Regions from separate parts of the Thiomonas intermedia genome, predicted to be linked through region 1. Evidence: riboswitches for the same ligand, from Rfam matches in the RefSeq annotation. Region 1 holds a riboswitch; the other holds the start of a gene.
The links. Region 1 has a riboswitch for thiamine pyrophosphate ahead of BVH73_RS11495 (purine-cytosine permease family protein). Riboswitches for the same ligand answer to the same signal wherever they lie in the genome.
Positions count from the first base shown of each region.

Region 1 (6,726 bases):
TCTTTCCGGGGGCATGCAGAAGCGGGTGGCGCTGGCGCAGGCGCTGGTGGCGGCCCCCGACGTGCTGCTGCTCGACGAGCCGACCAATCACCTCGACCTCGACGCCATCGCCTGGCTGGAGGAATTGCTCACCGGGTTTCGCGGCAGCCTGATCCTGATCACGCACGATCGGGCCTTTCTCGACGATGTCGCCACCCGCATCATCGAACTCGATCGCGGCACCTTGCGCAGCTATCCGGGCAATTTCGCGGCCTACGAGGCGCGCAAGGAGCAGGAGCTGGCCGACGAGGCCGTGATGAATGCGCGCGCCGACAAGCTTCTGGCGCAGGAAGAGGTCTGGATCCGCAAGGGCGTGGAGGCGAGGCGCACCCGAAGCGTCAGCCGCATCAACCGGCTGGAGGCGCTGCGCAGCCAGCGCGCGGCCCGGCGTGACTCGCTCGGGCGAGTCAAGCTCGACGTGGACGGCGGGCAGTCCAGCGGCAAGATCGTGGCCGAGTTGCAGCACGTCGACAAGGCCTACGGCGAGCGGGTGATCGTGCGCGATTTCTCCGCCACCCTTCTGCGGGGCGACAAGGTGGGCCTCATCGGCCCCAATGGCGCGGGCAAGACCACCCTGCTCAAACTCATTCTGGGCGAGGTCGCGCCGGACGGCGGCACCGTGCGCCAGGGCACGCGGCTGCAGGTGGCGTATTTCGACCAGATGCGCGCCGTGCTCAACCCCGACGCCACCCTGGCCGACACCATCAGCCCGGGCAGCGAATGGGTGGAGGTGGCCGGGCAGCGTAAGCATGTGATGAGTTATCTGGGCGATTTTCTGTTTTCGCCGGCGCGGGCCAACTCGCCGGTCAAGTCGCTCTCCGGCGGCGAGCGCAATCGACTGTTGCTCGCTCGCCTGTTCGCCCGCCCGGCCAATGTGCTGGTGCTCGACGAGCCGACCAATGATCTCGACATCGACACGCTCGAACTGCTGGAGCAGTTGCTGCAGGATTTTCCCGGCACCGTCTTCCTGGTCAGCCACGACCGGCGTTTTCTCGACAACGTGGTGACCAGCACCCTTGTGTGCGAAGGCACGCCGGACGATCCGGGCCGCTGGCGCGAGTACGAGGGCGGCGTGACCGACTGGCTCACCCAGTCCCAGCGCGCCCGCGCCTTGCAGGCGCAGTTGACCAAGTCGGCGGCCGGCGCCTCGGACAAGCGCGGCGCGGCGCAGACCAAACCCACGCCGACCGAGCCCGCCATCCCCGCGGCACCGGCCAGACGCAAGCTCAGCTACAAGGAGCAGCGCGAACTGCAGGAACTGCCCGGCCGCATCGCCGCGCTGGAGGCCGAGCAGAAATCGCTCTCCGATCAGTTGGCCGACCCGGCCAGCTATACCTCGGCCACCGGGCGTATCAGCGAAATGCAGGAGCGCTACGCCCAGATCGACGAGGAACTGCTCCACGCCCTGGAGCGCTGGGAGGTGCTCGATGGCAAGTGATGAGATCCGCGCGTCTGCGGAAGATGCGCAGCCGCCCCTGCTGCGCGATGTGGATCTGCGGAGCGACCCTCAGGCGGCCAGCTACATCAAGCACGAGACCGTGCAGGTGCAGTTCGCCACGAAGGCGGGTGAACTGAGCAGCCGCGAAGGGCCGAACCGCTACGCCGCGGGCGACGCCATTCTCACCGGCGCCACCGGCGACCGCTGGAGCGTGTCGCGTGCCCGCTTCGAGGCGCGCTACCAGACGCTCGGAGACGCCGCGATGGGGCAGGACGGGCCCTACGTCAACCAGCCCATTCCGGTGCTGGCGCGGCGTATGACGCATCCGTTCCGCATGGCGCGCAGCGCGGGCGGCGACCTGCTGCACGGCAAGTCAGGCGATTGGCTGCTGCAATACGCGCCGGGCGACTACGGCGTGGTCGAGCAGGGGCGGTTTGCGCAGGTCTACCGTCCGGAGCCGAAGGGGCCCCCCTTGGCGTAGGCCTCGCGTTCGAAGCGATTGGCCAGGTAGGCATCGCGCCCGTGCCAGGCCTGCCACAGACTTTCCAGCAGATAGGCCGGGCCGAAGAACGGGCCCCAGCGTTCGTATTGCCGCACATGCACCCGCTCATGCGCTCGCAGCCTTTGCAGGGCGGCGGTGTCCACCGCGAGGATGACATGGCCCAGGGTCAGCGCGACCAGGCGATGGCGATTGGGCAGACGCAGCATCCAGCGTCCCAGCCTTCCGCCGGTGCATTCCAGGGTGTGATCGCGGCGACGCAGACGGGCGCCGAAAGCACAGGCCGGCGCGGCAACAAGAAGCCCCAGCAGCGAATAGGGGGCAGCCCAGAGCAGGCGTGCGGCAAGGTTCAGGGGGCGGGGGCGCATGGGCGAACACAGATCGGGCAGGACAGCATAGCCGTGCTCCGGCGCCGCCGTGAGGCGGCTCGGGGGCGTCATGCTGCCTACAATCCGCAAAGCGCCTCAATCCTGCGGTGCCACGCTAGGGGTGCGGGCTGTGCGTTTGCAGCATCGCTGAGAGAGTCCCTTCGAACCTGATTGAGGTCATCCTCGCGCAGGGAAGCATGGACGGCGGGTGCCCATCGGGCGCCGCGCCTTGCCGGGTTTCTGCGCGAGCACGCAGGAATCCTGTCATGGCAGTTCATACCCCTTCGGCCGACGCGGCCCATGCTTCCCACACCTCCGTGCCCGCCCAGGAGCGGGTTTTCAGCTTTGGCGACTCGCTGGCGCTCTGGTTCAGCCTGGGGGTGGGGCTGCTGGTCATGCAGGTGGGTGCCTATCTGCGTCCGGGGCTGAGTCTGCCGCAGGCGGCGGGGGCGATCGCGTTGGGTTCCTTGCTGGGGGCAGGGCTGCTGGCCTGGGTGGCGGGCATCGGCAGTCGGCACGGCCTGTCGAGTTCGGCCCTGATCGGTCGCACCCTGGGGCAGCGTTTTGCCATGCTGCCCGTGGCGCTCAATGTCGTGCAACTGCTGGGCTGGACGGCGTTCGAACTCGTGGTCATGCGCGACGGTACCCGCACCATCGTCGATCAGGTGTTCGGTGTACGCGGCACCTGGGTGCCCGTGGCGGCCACGCTGGCCTGGGGCGGGTTGCTGCTGGTGCTGGCCAGTGGGCGGATGATCGGTCTGGTGCGGCGTTTCGTCAGCCGCGCAGCCATGCCGCTGATCATCGCCTCCCTGATGTGGCTGACCTACCAGTTCGGGCTGAAGGCCTGGCACCTGGGCTTTGACGCGCTGTGGGCACGTCCGGGCGACGGCTCGATGAGCCTGCTCGCGGCAGTGGATCTCGTCGTGGCGATGCCCGTGTCGTGGCTGCCGCTGGTGGCCGACTACGCCCGCTACGGCCGGCACGCCGGGGCGACGGCGCGCGGCACCTGGATCGGCTATGCCGCGGCGAACATCTGGTGTTACGCGCTGGGCGTGCTGGTCATCAGCGTCTCGCCGGGCGAGATCGACATGCTCAGCACCCTGCTGCTGGCCCAGGGCGGGCTGATTGCGCTCGGTTTTATTCTGGTGGACGAGGTGGACAACGCCTACGGCGACGTGCATTCGGGCGCGGTATCGACCAACTTTCTCCGCGCGAACTGGACCATCCGCCGCACCGGCATGACGCTGGTGGTCCTGGCCACCGCGGCCGCGCTGGCGCTGCCCATGCATGCGCTGGAGCCCTTCCTGCTCACCCTGAGCTCGGTGTTCGTGCCCTTGTTCGGCGTGGTGATCGCGCAGCTCGCGCCGGGCCTGCCGCCCAAGGGCGACTGGCGCTGGGGGCCGATGGCGGTCTGGCTGCTGGGCATCGGGATCTTTCAGTTGGGCACCGTGTGGTGGCCGAATGAGGGTTCGGCCCTGCCCAGCCTGGCCTTTACGCTCGCGGCAGCGGGCGTGCTGCGCTGGCGCGAAGCGCAGCTGCAGAAAAGCTGCTGACAGGGTTTTCTACAGCGGCTGACGCATCGTCGCCCGCGGGGCGTGGCCATGATCGAGCGGGCCGTGGCCATGGCCGAGCTGCATATCAGCTCCGGCCAGCAGCGCGCGGCGCACGAAGTCGCGGCCTTGCGCCACCGCCTCGACCAGCGGTGCGCCCAGCGCCAGATGGCAGGCAATGGCCGACGACAGGCTGCAGCCGGTGCCGTGGGTGTTGCGCGTGGGAATGCGCGGCGCCTCCCATCGCATCTTCTGGCCATCGGGCTGGAGCAGCAGGTCAATGAGCAGATTGCCGGGCAGATGCCCGCCCTTGAGCAGCACTGCGGGAGCCCCCAGCGCCTGCAGCATGTTCGCGGTGTCTTCCAGTCCGTCGATGCCGATGGCGTCCAGCCGGAGCAGCCAGGCCGCTTCGTCGAGGTTGGGCGTAATCAGCGTGGCGAGGGGAAAGAGTTCGTCCACCAGACGGTCCACGGTGGATTCGGTGATCAGTTTGTCGCCGCTGGTGGCGACCATCACCGGGTCGAGCACCACATGGGCGAAGCGGTGGCGGCGGATGGCATCGGCCACCACCCGCACCACGCCCACGTCGTGCAGCATGCCGATCTTCACCGCATCGACCCCGATGTCTTCGACCACCGCGTCGATTTGCTGCGCTAGCAATTCGGGCGGCAGCGCCTGGATGGCCCGCACGCCCAGCGTGTTCTGCGCCGTGATGGCGGTGATGGCCGTCATGCCATAGCAACCCAGCGCCGCCATGGTCTTGAGGTCGGCCTGGATGCCGGCGCCGCCCCCGCTATCGGAACCGGCGATGCTGAGCACGCGGGCGTAGCGCGCAACGGGGAGGATCTCGGGCGGAGTTTCAGTCGTGGTCATCGCGGCAGTGCAGGGCGTGTGGATCGGTGAACTGGCGCAGCGTGCGCGCGGCCTCGGCCGGGTCGGGTGCGGCGCAGAGGGCGCGCACCACGGCCAGCCCGTCGGCGCCAGCGGCCATGACTTGCGCGGCATTGCCCAGATCGATGCCGCCTATGGCGATCAGGGGCAGATCGGTGAGGGCGCGCAGCGTGCGCAGACCGTCGAGTCCGAGGGCGGGGGCGGTGTCATGCTTGCTCGGCGTGGCGAACACGGGGCTGATGCCCAGATAGTCCACCGACTGGCCAGGTGCCCCGCGCACCTGATCGGCGCTTTCCACCGACAGACCGATCAGCGCGTGCGGCATCAGCCGACGTACGTCTTGCGGGAGCATATCGCTCTGGCCGACATGGACGCCGTCGGCGCCCGCGGCCAGCGCCACGTCGACCCGGTCATTGACGATCAAGGGCACGCCCAGCGGTGCAAGCAGGGCCTTGAGCGCGCGGGCACGCTCGATGAAAGGCCGCGTGTCGAGGTGCTTCTCGCGCAGTTGCACGCAGGTCGCCCCACCCCGCACGGCCTCGGCCACGACGGCCTCCACCCCGCGCGGGCCGCAGAGCGCGGCGTCGGTGACGAGATGCAGCCGAAGCACGGCCAGGGGCCAGCGGCGCCTGGGCTCGGTCATCGCTCAGTCACCGGTTTGCAGGCGCAGCCTGGCGCGGAAGGTTTCGGCGTCCAGGAGTTGCAGACCGTCGAGCAGGGCGATCTGCAATTGGCCGACGCCACGACCATCCGCCCTGACCTGTTCGACGGCGACTTCGCCAACCACGCCCAGATAGGCCATGGCGGCGGTCGTGGCATGAAAGGCGTCGGGCTGCACCGCGCCGAAGGCGCCGATCAGGGCGCTGGCCGAGCAGCCCACGCCCGTGACGCGTGTCATCCACGCGTGCCCGTTGGACAGACGCGCATGGCGACCGTCCGGCGCGAGCACATGGTCGGTCGCGCCACTCACGCAGACCACCGCGCCCAGGCGAGCCGCCAGGGCGCAGGCCGCCTGCACGGCATCGTCCGACGCGGCCGAGCTGTCCACCCCGCGGGTGGCGGCCGCCACGCCGGCCACGCTCAGAACCTCCGAGCCGTTGCCGCGCAGCACTGTGGGGTTGCCTGCGGCGAGCAGCTCGGCCACGGCCTGATTGCGATAAGGCGTGGCCCCGGCACCCACCGGATCGAGCACCACGGGAATGCCGCGGGCGCACGCCTTCTGCAGCGCCATGCGCATGGCCTCGATCCAGTCGGGCTCGAGTGTGCCGATGTTGAGCACCAGCGCCTGGGCGATGCCCGCCATGTCGACGACTTCTTCGCGCGCATGCGCCATCACCGGCGCGGCGCCCAGGGCCAGCAGCGCATTGGCGTTGTAGTTCATCACCACGAAATTGGTGATGTTGTGCACCAGCGGTTGTCGCTCGCGCACGGCGAGCACATCGGCCCAGAGGGAGTCGGGTGTGGGTTGCAGCATGATGAGTCAGGCAGGATGAGCCGTCATTATCGTTGGGGCCAGGGCGGCAGCCGGCGCTCAGGCGCGGTGATAGGGATGCCCGGTCAGCAGGCTGTGGGCGCGGTAGAGCTGCTCGGCCAGCAACACCCGCACGAGACCGTGCGGCAGGGTGAGATCGGAGAGTCGCAGCAAGGTGTCGGCCCTTTGTTTGAGGCGCGGGGCAAGACCGTCGGCCCCACCCACGACCAGGGCGACGTCGCGGCCGTCCTGTCGCCACTGCTGCAGGACTTGAGCCAGCGCCTCGGTGGTCAGACGCTGGCCGCGTTCATCGAGGGTGACGAGGCGCGCGCCCGCAGGCACGGCCGCTTCGATGCGCTGGGCCTCGCGTTCCATCACCGCTTCGGCGCTGAGGCTGGAGCTGCGCGCTTCCGCCCGGATTTCCTTGAGCAGCAAGGGGGTCTCGGGAGGCAGGCGCTTGGCATAGTCGG
Region 1 is NZ_CP020046.1:2,445,139-2,451,864, forward strand. Features, by position in the region: gene BVH73_RS11480 (ATP-binding cassette domain-containing protein) at 1-1,477, shown strand, start outside; gene BVH73_RS11485 (PGDYG domain-containing protein) at 1,467-1,958, shown strand; gene BVH73_RS11490 (signal peptide prediction) at 1,922-2,416, opposite strand; TPP riboswitch at 2,452-2,555, shown strand; gene BVH73_RS11495 (purine-cytosine permease family protein) at 2,611-3,897, shown strand; gene thiD (bifunctional hydroxymethylpyrimidine kinase/phosphomethylpyrimidine kinase) at 3,907-4,767, opposite strand; gene thiE (thiamine phosphate synthase) at 4,754-5,428, opposite strand; gene thiM (hydroxyethylthiazole kinase) at 5,432-6,259, opposite strand; gene rlmH (23S rRNA (pseudouridine(1915)-N(3))-methyltransferase RlmH) at 6,317-6,726, opposite strand, start outside.

Region 2 (6,726 bases), 620 kb from region 1:
CGGCTTCCGCCTCGACGAGCATGGCCTTGCAATGGGTGTAATAGGTCTGGCCGAGTTCGGTGACGGCAAAGCTGCGGGTGGAACGCTGGATCAGCCGGGCCCCGAGTTGGGCCTCAAGCCGGGCGATCCGGCGACTCAGCGTCGATTTCGGCAGACCCAGCGCACGCCCGGCCGGCGCGAACCCGCCTTGCTCGACCACCTGCACGAAGTAATACAGATCGTTCAAATCACGCATGGGGCAATTGTTCCACCAATAGAACGATGAAGGCAATTTTTGTGACTACCGGAGACATTGTTCCATCCCTATGCTTGCGTCATCACGGGGCAGGGCCCCGGATTCCAGGAGAAACAGGGTGAAAACGCTTCAAGGCATTTACAGCAACCCGCGCCAACATTGGGTTGGCGACGGCTTTCCCGTGCGTTCGCTGTTCAGCTACAGCAGCCATGGCGTGCAACTCAGTCCCTTTCTGCTGCTCGACTACGCCGGCCCTGCGCAGTTCGCGCCCGGCACGCAGCCGCGCGGCGTGGGCGAGCACCCGCACCGGGGCTTCGAGACCGTGACCATCGTCTATCAGGGCGAGGTGGACCATCGCGACTCGACCGGGGCCGGTGGCCACATCGGCCCGGGCGACGTGCAGTGGATGACCGCTGCCGCAGGCATCCTGCATGACGAGTTTCACTCCCAGGCGTTCACCGAGCGAGGCGGCACGCTGGAGATGGTGCAGCTCTGGGTCAACCTGCCGGCCAGGGACAAGCTGTCGCAGCCGGGCTATCAGACCCTGCTCAGCCGCGACATCCCCGACGTGGCCTTGCCCGAATCGGCCGGGCGGGTGCGCGTCATCGCCGGGGCCTATGACGGGCACCGCGGTCCGGCGCGGACCTTCACGCCGATGGACGTGTGGGACGTGCGGCTCAACGCCGGCGCGCAGACCCGCTTCGACATTGCCGCCGGGCGCACGCTGGCGCTGGTGGTGCTGCATGGCGCGGTGAAGGTGAACGGTGACGCGGTGGTGCGTGCGGCGCAGTTCGGGCTGCTCAGCCGTGAAGGCGAAGGCGTGCTGGTTGAGGCGCAGGACGATGCCACGGTGCTGCTGCTCAGCGGCGAGCCGATCGACGAGCCCATCGTCGGCTACGGGCCGTTCGTGATGAACACCCAGGCCGAGATCCATCAGGCCATGCAGGACTTCAACAGCGGCCGTTTCGGTCAGATCGCGGCGTAAGCGCCCTGGCACGACGCGCGGCCCTGGAGGGATTCCAGGGGCCGCGCCCAATCGGTCAACAAAACGGTGACGAGCATGGACACATTGCGACTTCTCATTCTTCCCGGCAGCGCGCGTACCGGCGCGCTCAGCGGCCGACTGGCGGCCTTTGCGGCGCGGGCGGCCGGGCAACAGGGTTTGCAGGCCCGCGTGTTCGATTTGCGCGCGCTGGATCTGCCGCTCTACGACGGCGATCTGGAGGCGGCGCATGGCGTGCCCGTCGGCGCACTGGCCTTGCAGGCCGCGCTGCTCGAAAGCGACGCCGTGCTGCTGGTCACGCCGGAATACAACGGCTTTCCGACCCCGCTGGTGATCAACGCCTTCGACTGGCTTTCGCGCATTCCGGCCTCCGAGCAGCATCCGGCCGGGCTGGCGGCCACGGCCAACAAGCCGGTGGCCCTGCTGTCGACCTCGCCCGGACCGTTGGGCGGTCTGCGGGCGATGAACACGCTGCGGCAATATCTGCAGATGGCCTTTGCCATGCTGGTCGTGCCCCAGCAATACGCCCTGGGCCGGGCGCACGAGGCCTTCGACGAGCAGGGCGCGCTGGCCGACGTGCGTGCGGCGCAAAGCGTGCAGGGCGTGCTCGACGCCCTGAGCAACCTGGCTCGCGCCCTGCGCCAGGTGTGAGCGCCGCTGCGTCCCCTGAGCGGCCATGGCGATGCAGGCAGCGCCTATACTGCGCGCCGAGCTTGTCGGAGCGCCGGGTGCAATTCCCGGCTGAGACTGCGTAACGCAGAATCCGCTGAACCTGATCGGGCTAGGGGGGAGACCTCCAACCCGCGTAGGAAACCAGGCGCCGGTGCTACGGCAGGCATTCATCCATCCATCTTCGGAGGAGCCATGTCTGCACTGCCCGAGTCCCGCCAGAAGGTCGACGCTGCCGCGTTGGCCGAGCGCATCACCCGCACTCCTTTCGCCGCCTCCCGCAAAATTTATTTGCCGGGTAGCCGTCCTGATCTTCGCGTGCCGCTGCGCGAAGTGGCGCTGGCCGACACGCCGGCCGTCTTCGGGGTGGAGAAGAATGCGCCCTTTGCCGTCTACGACACCTCCGGCCCCTACACCGACCCGCAGGCCGACATCGACCTGGCCCGCGGCCTGGCGCCGCTGCGCGCGGCGTGGATTGCCGAGCGCGGTGACACCGAGCGCCTCGCCGCTTTCAGCTCCGAGACCACGCGCCGCCACAATGCCGACGCCGCGCTCGACGCGGTGCGTTTTCCGCAACTGCCGCTGCCGCGCCGCGCGAAGGCCGGCGCCAACGTGACGCAGATGCATTACGCGCGCCGCGGCATCGTCACGCCCGAGATGGAGTTCATCGCCATCCGCGAGAACCAGCGCCTCGATGCGCTCGCCGATGCCGCGCTGCTCAAGCAGCACCCGGGCCAGCGCTTCGGCGCGGGTATTCCGGCGCGCATCACGCCCGAGTTCGTGCGCGACGAAGTGGCGCGCGGCCGCGCCATCATCCCCAACAACATCAACCACCCGGAAAGCGAACCGATGATCATCGGCCGCAACTTCCTGGTGAAGATCAACGCCAATATCGGCAACTCGGCCGTCACCAGTTCCATCGCCGAGGAAGTGGAGAAGATGGTCTGGGCCATCCGCTGGGGCGCCGACACGGTGATGGATCTGTCCACCGGCAAACACATCCACGAAACCCGCGAATGGATTCTGCGCAACTCGCCGGTGCCCATCGGCACGGTGCCGATCTATCAGGCGCTGGAAAAAGTCGGCGGCGTGGCGGAAGATCTCACCTGGGCGCTGTTCCGCGACACCCTCATCGAGCAGGCCGAGCAAGGCGTGGACTACTTCACCATCCACGCCGGGGTGCGTCTGCCGTTCATTCCGATGAGCGCGAAGCGCGTCACCGGCATCGTCTCGCGCGGTGGTTCGATCATGGCCAAGTGGTGCCTGGCGCATCACCGCGAGAGCTTTCTCTACGAACACTTCGAGGACATCTGCGACATCATGAAGGCCTACGACGTGGCCTTCAGCCTGGGCGACGGCCTGCGCCCCGGCAGCATTGCCGACGCCAACGACGAAGCCCAGTTCGCCGAACTCGATACGCTGGGTGAGCTCACGCAGATCGCGTGGAAGCACGACGTGCAGACCATGATCGAAGGCCCCGGTCACGTGCCCATGCAGCTCATCAAGGAAAACATGGACCGGCAGCTGGAGAAGTGCGGCGAGGCCCCGTTCTACACCCTCGGCCCGCTGACCACCGACATCGCACCGGGTTACGACCACATCACCAGCGCCATCGGCGCGGCGATGATCGGCTGGTACGGCACGGCGATGCTCTGCTACGTCACGCCGAAGGAACACCTCGGCCTGCCCGACAAGCAGGACGTGCGCGACGGCATCGTCACCTACAAGATCGCCGCCCACGCGGCCGATCTGGCCAAGGGCCACCCCGGCGCGCAGGCGCGCGACAACGCTTTGAGCAAAGCGCGCTTCGAGTTCCGCTGGGACGACCAGTTCAACCTCGGCCTCGACCCGGAGAAAGCCAAGGAATTCCACGACGAAACCCTGCCGAAAGAGGCGTTCAAGACCGCGCATTTCTGCTCGATGTGCGGGCCCAAGTTCTGCTCGATGAAAATCACCCAGGAAGTGCGCGAGTACGCCGCGGCCAAGGGCGTGGACGCTGGGCGTGCTGCCTCGGTGGGCATGGCGGAGATGTCGGCCGAGTTTCGCGCGGGCGGGGGCGAGGTGTATGTGCACGCGCCCCTGCCGGGCACCCGTGCGAGCGCCGTCATCGATCCCGCGGTCTGAGCATGGCGAACCCGACTTCGGCCAGGGTGGCTGTTGCCGGAGCAGGCCTTGCGGGGCGGCTGCTGGCGTGGCGGCTGCTCGGCGCGGGGGTGTCGGTCACGCTCGTCGACGCGCGGGCGCGCACCGATAGCGATCACGCGGCCGGTGTGGCCGCGGCCATGCTGGCGCCTTATGCCGAGCTGGTGGTCAGCGACGCCCATCTGTTCGCGCTGGGCGAACAAGCGCTGGCCCTCTGGCCGCAGTGGCTGGCCGAGCTTCGGGCGCAGACCGGCAAGACGGTGGATTTCCGCCACGAAGGCTCGCTGGTGGTGGCCCATGCGCCCGACCATGCCGGGCTCGCGCACTATGCCGATCTGATCCGCTACCGCCTGCCCGCCGGTGATCGGCGCGAGGCGGTGCGGTCGCTGGATCGCGCGGGTATCGCCGAGTTGGAACCGTCGATGGCAGGGCGTTTCGAACGCGGCCTGTGGTTGCCGCAGGAGGGCCAGCTCGACAACGGACAGCTGCTCGACGCGCTGGAGGACGCCATTCTGCAAGGCATGGCGCGGGTCGGAGGGCAGTGGCTGGAGCGCACGACCGTGGATCGCGTGGAGGCGCAAACCATCCACACCCGCAACGGCGCGGTGCTAGGGGCCGATGCGGTGGTGGACTGTCGTGGCGTGTACGCCGACTGGCCGGGCCTGCGGGGGGTGCGCGGCGAAGTGCTCACCGTGTCGTGTCCCGAGGTGACGCTGCGCCGCCCGGTGCGGCTGATCCATCCGCGCTACATGCTCTACATCGTGCCGCGCAGCGGCGGCCGCTTTGTCATCGGCGCCACCGAACTGGAGTCGCAGGACACCGGGCCGATCACGGTGCGCTCGATGCTCGAACTCGCCAGCGCGCTCTACAGCGTGCATCCGGCCTTCGGTGAAGGACACATCGTGCGCGCGGCGACCAGTCTGCGTCCGGCCACCGACGACCATCAACCGGTGTGGGCGCAGCGCGACGGCGTGTGGCACCTCAATGGCCTTTACCGCCATGGATTTCTCGTCGCGCCGGCCATGGTGCAACAGGCCGAGCGCACCTTGCTGAACTTGCTGGCCACCGAGCCCGCGCACGATGTGGAGATGAGGCGATGAATACACCCACCGAACCCCTGGCCGGCCTGAGGCTGCACCTCAATGGCGAGGCGCTGGCCACGCACTGCGCCACACTGGCCGAGCTGCTCGCCGAGCGCGGTTACGACACGACCCGCGCCATGGCCTGCGCCGTGAACCAGCAGTTCGTGCCGCGCACCGGCTGGGCGGGTCTGCCGCTGAATGCGGGGGATCGGATCGAGGTCGTCTGTCCTGTGGTGGGAGGGTGACATGATTTTGAACGATCCGGCGCGATCCGCCATGAGCGCAGCAACGCCGGGCTCGGCCTTGCTGACTCAGCCCGATCTCTTGCAGGTGGGCGGTGTCGGCCTGAACAGCCGTCTCTTTCTGGGCACGGCGCGTTATCCGTCCCCCAGCGTGCTGGCGGATGCCGCCCAGGCCGCGCAGGTCGAGGTGCTCACGGTATCGCTGCGGCGACTGGCCCCGCAGAGCCAGTCCGGACAGGCCTGGTGGCAGCGCATTCAGTCGCTCGGGGCGCATCTGCTGCCCAACACCGCGGGCTGTCACAGTGCCGACGAGGCCATCACGCTGGCGCACATGGCGCGCGAAATTTTCGGCACGCCCTGGATCAAGCTCGAAGTGATCGGCGACGACTACACCCTGCAGCCCGACCCCTGGGGCACCGTGGCGGCGGCGCAGACCTTGGTGCGCGAGGGTTTCGCCGTGTTTGCCTACACCACGGACGATCTGGTCACGGCGATGAAGCTGCGCGACGCGGGGGTCGCCGCCATCATGCCCTGGGCCGCCCCCATCGGCACCGGCGCCGGCCCGCGCAACCTGCCGGCACTGCGCACCCTGCGCGAGCGTCTGCCCGACAGTGTGCTGGTGGTCGATGCCGGCATCGGCGCGCCCCATCATGCGGCGCAGGTGATGGAGCTGGGCTTTGATGCCGTGCTGGTGAACACCGCGGTGGCCGAGGCCGGCGACCCGGTGGCCATGGCACGCGCTTTTACACTGAGTGTGCGGGCCGGCCGTCTGGCCCACCGCGCGCTGCCCATGCGCATGCGCGAGGTGGCCCAGGCGTCGACGCCCATGGTGGGTGTGCCGTTCTGGCATCAAGGGAGTTGAACGCGTGAAAAAAGGACGTCTGGAAGCCTTCAGCGATGGCGTGTTCGCCATCATCATCACCATCATGGTGCTCGAACTGAAAGTGCCGCATGGCGAGCGGCTCGAGGCCCTGCTGCCGCTCTGGCCGGTCTTTCTCAGCTATGTGCTCAGCTTCGTCTACGTGGGCATTTACTGGAACAACCATCATCACCTGTTTCAGGCGTGTGACCATGTCTCGGGACGGGTGCTTTGGGCCAATCTGCACCTTCTGTTCTGGCTGTCGCTGTTTCCCTTCGTCACCGGCTGGATGGGCGAGAACCACTTCGCCGCATGGCCGGCGGCGGTGTATGGCGTGGCTCTGCTCATGGCCGCGGTGGCCTACTGGCTGCTGCAAAAGACGCTGATCGCCGTGGAGGGCGAGCGCTCGGTGCTTCGGCGCGCCCTGGGTCAGGACTGGAAGGGCAAGCTGTCGCCTGTGCTCTACATCGCAGGCATCGGGCTGACGCTGTGGC
Region 2 is NZ_CP020046.1:3,064,703-3,071,428, forward strand. Features, by position in the region: gene BVH73_RS14310 (LysR family transcriptional regulator) at 1-235, opposite strand, end outside; gene BVH73_RS14315 (pirin family protein) at 354-1,220, shown strand; gene BVH73_RS14320 (NADPH-dependent FMN reductase) at 1,296-1,889, shown strand; TPP riboswitch at 1,946-2,067, shown strand; gene thiC (phosphomethylpyrimidine synthase ThiC) at 2,103-4,031, shown strand; gene thiO (glycine oxidase ThiO) at 4,034-5,149, shown strand; gene thiS (sulfur carrier protein ThiS) at 5,146-5,376, shown strand; gene BVH73_RS14340 (thiazole synthase) at 5,408-6,235, shown strand; gene BVH73_RS14345 (TMEM175 family protein) at 6,240-6,726, shown strand, end outside.
Region 2: linked by a shared signal. The riboswitch ahead of thiC (phosphomethylpyrimidine synthase ThiC) and the one ahead of BVH73_RS11495 (purine-cytosine permease family protein) in region 1 are both predicted to bind thiamine pyrophosphate.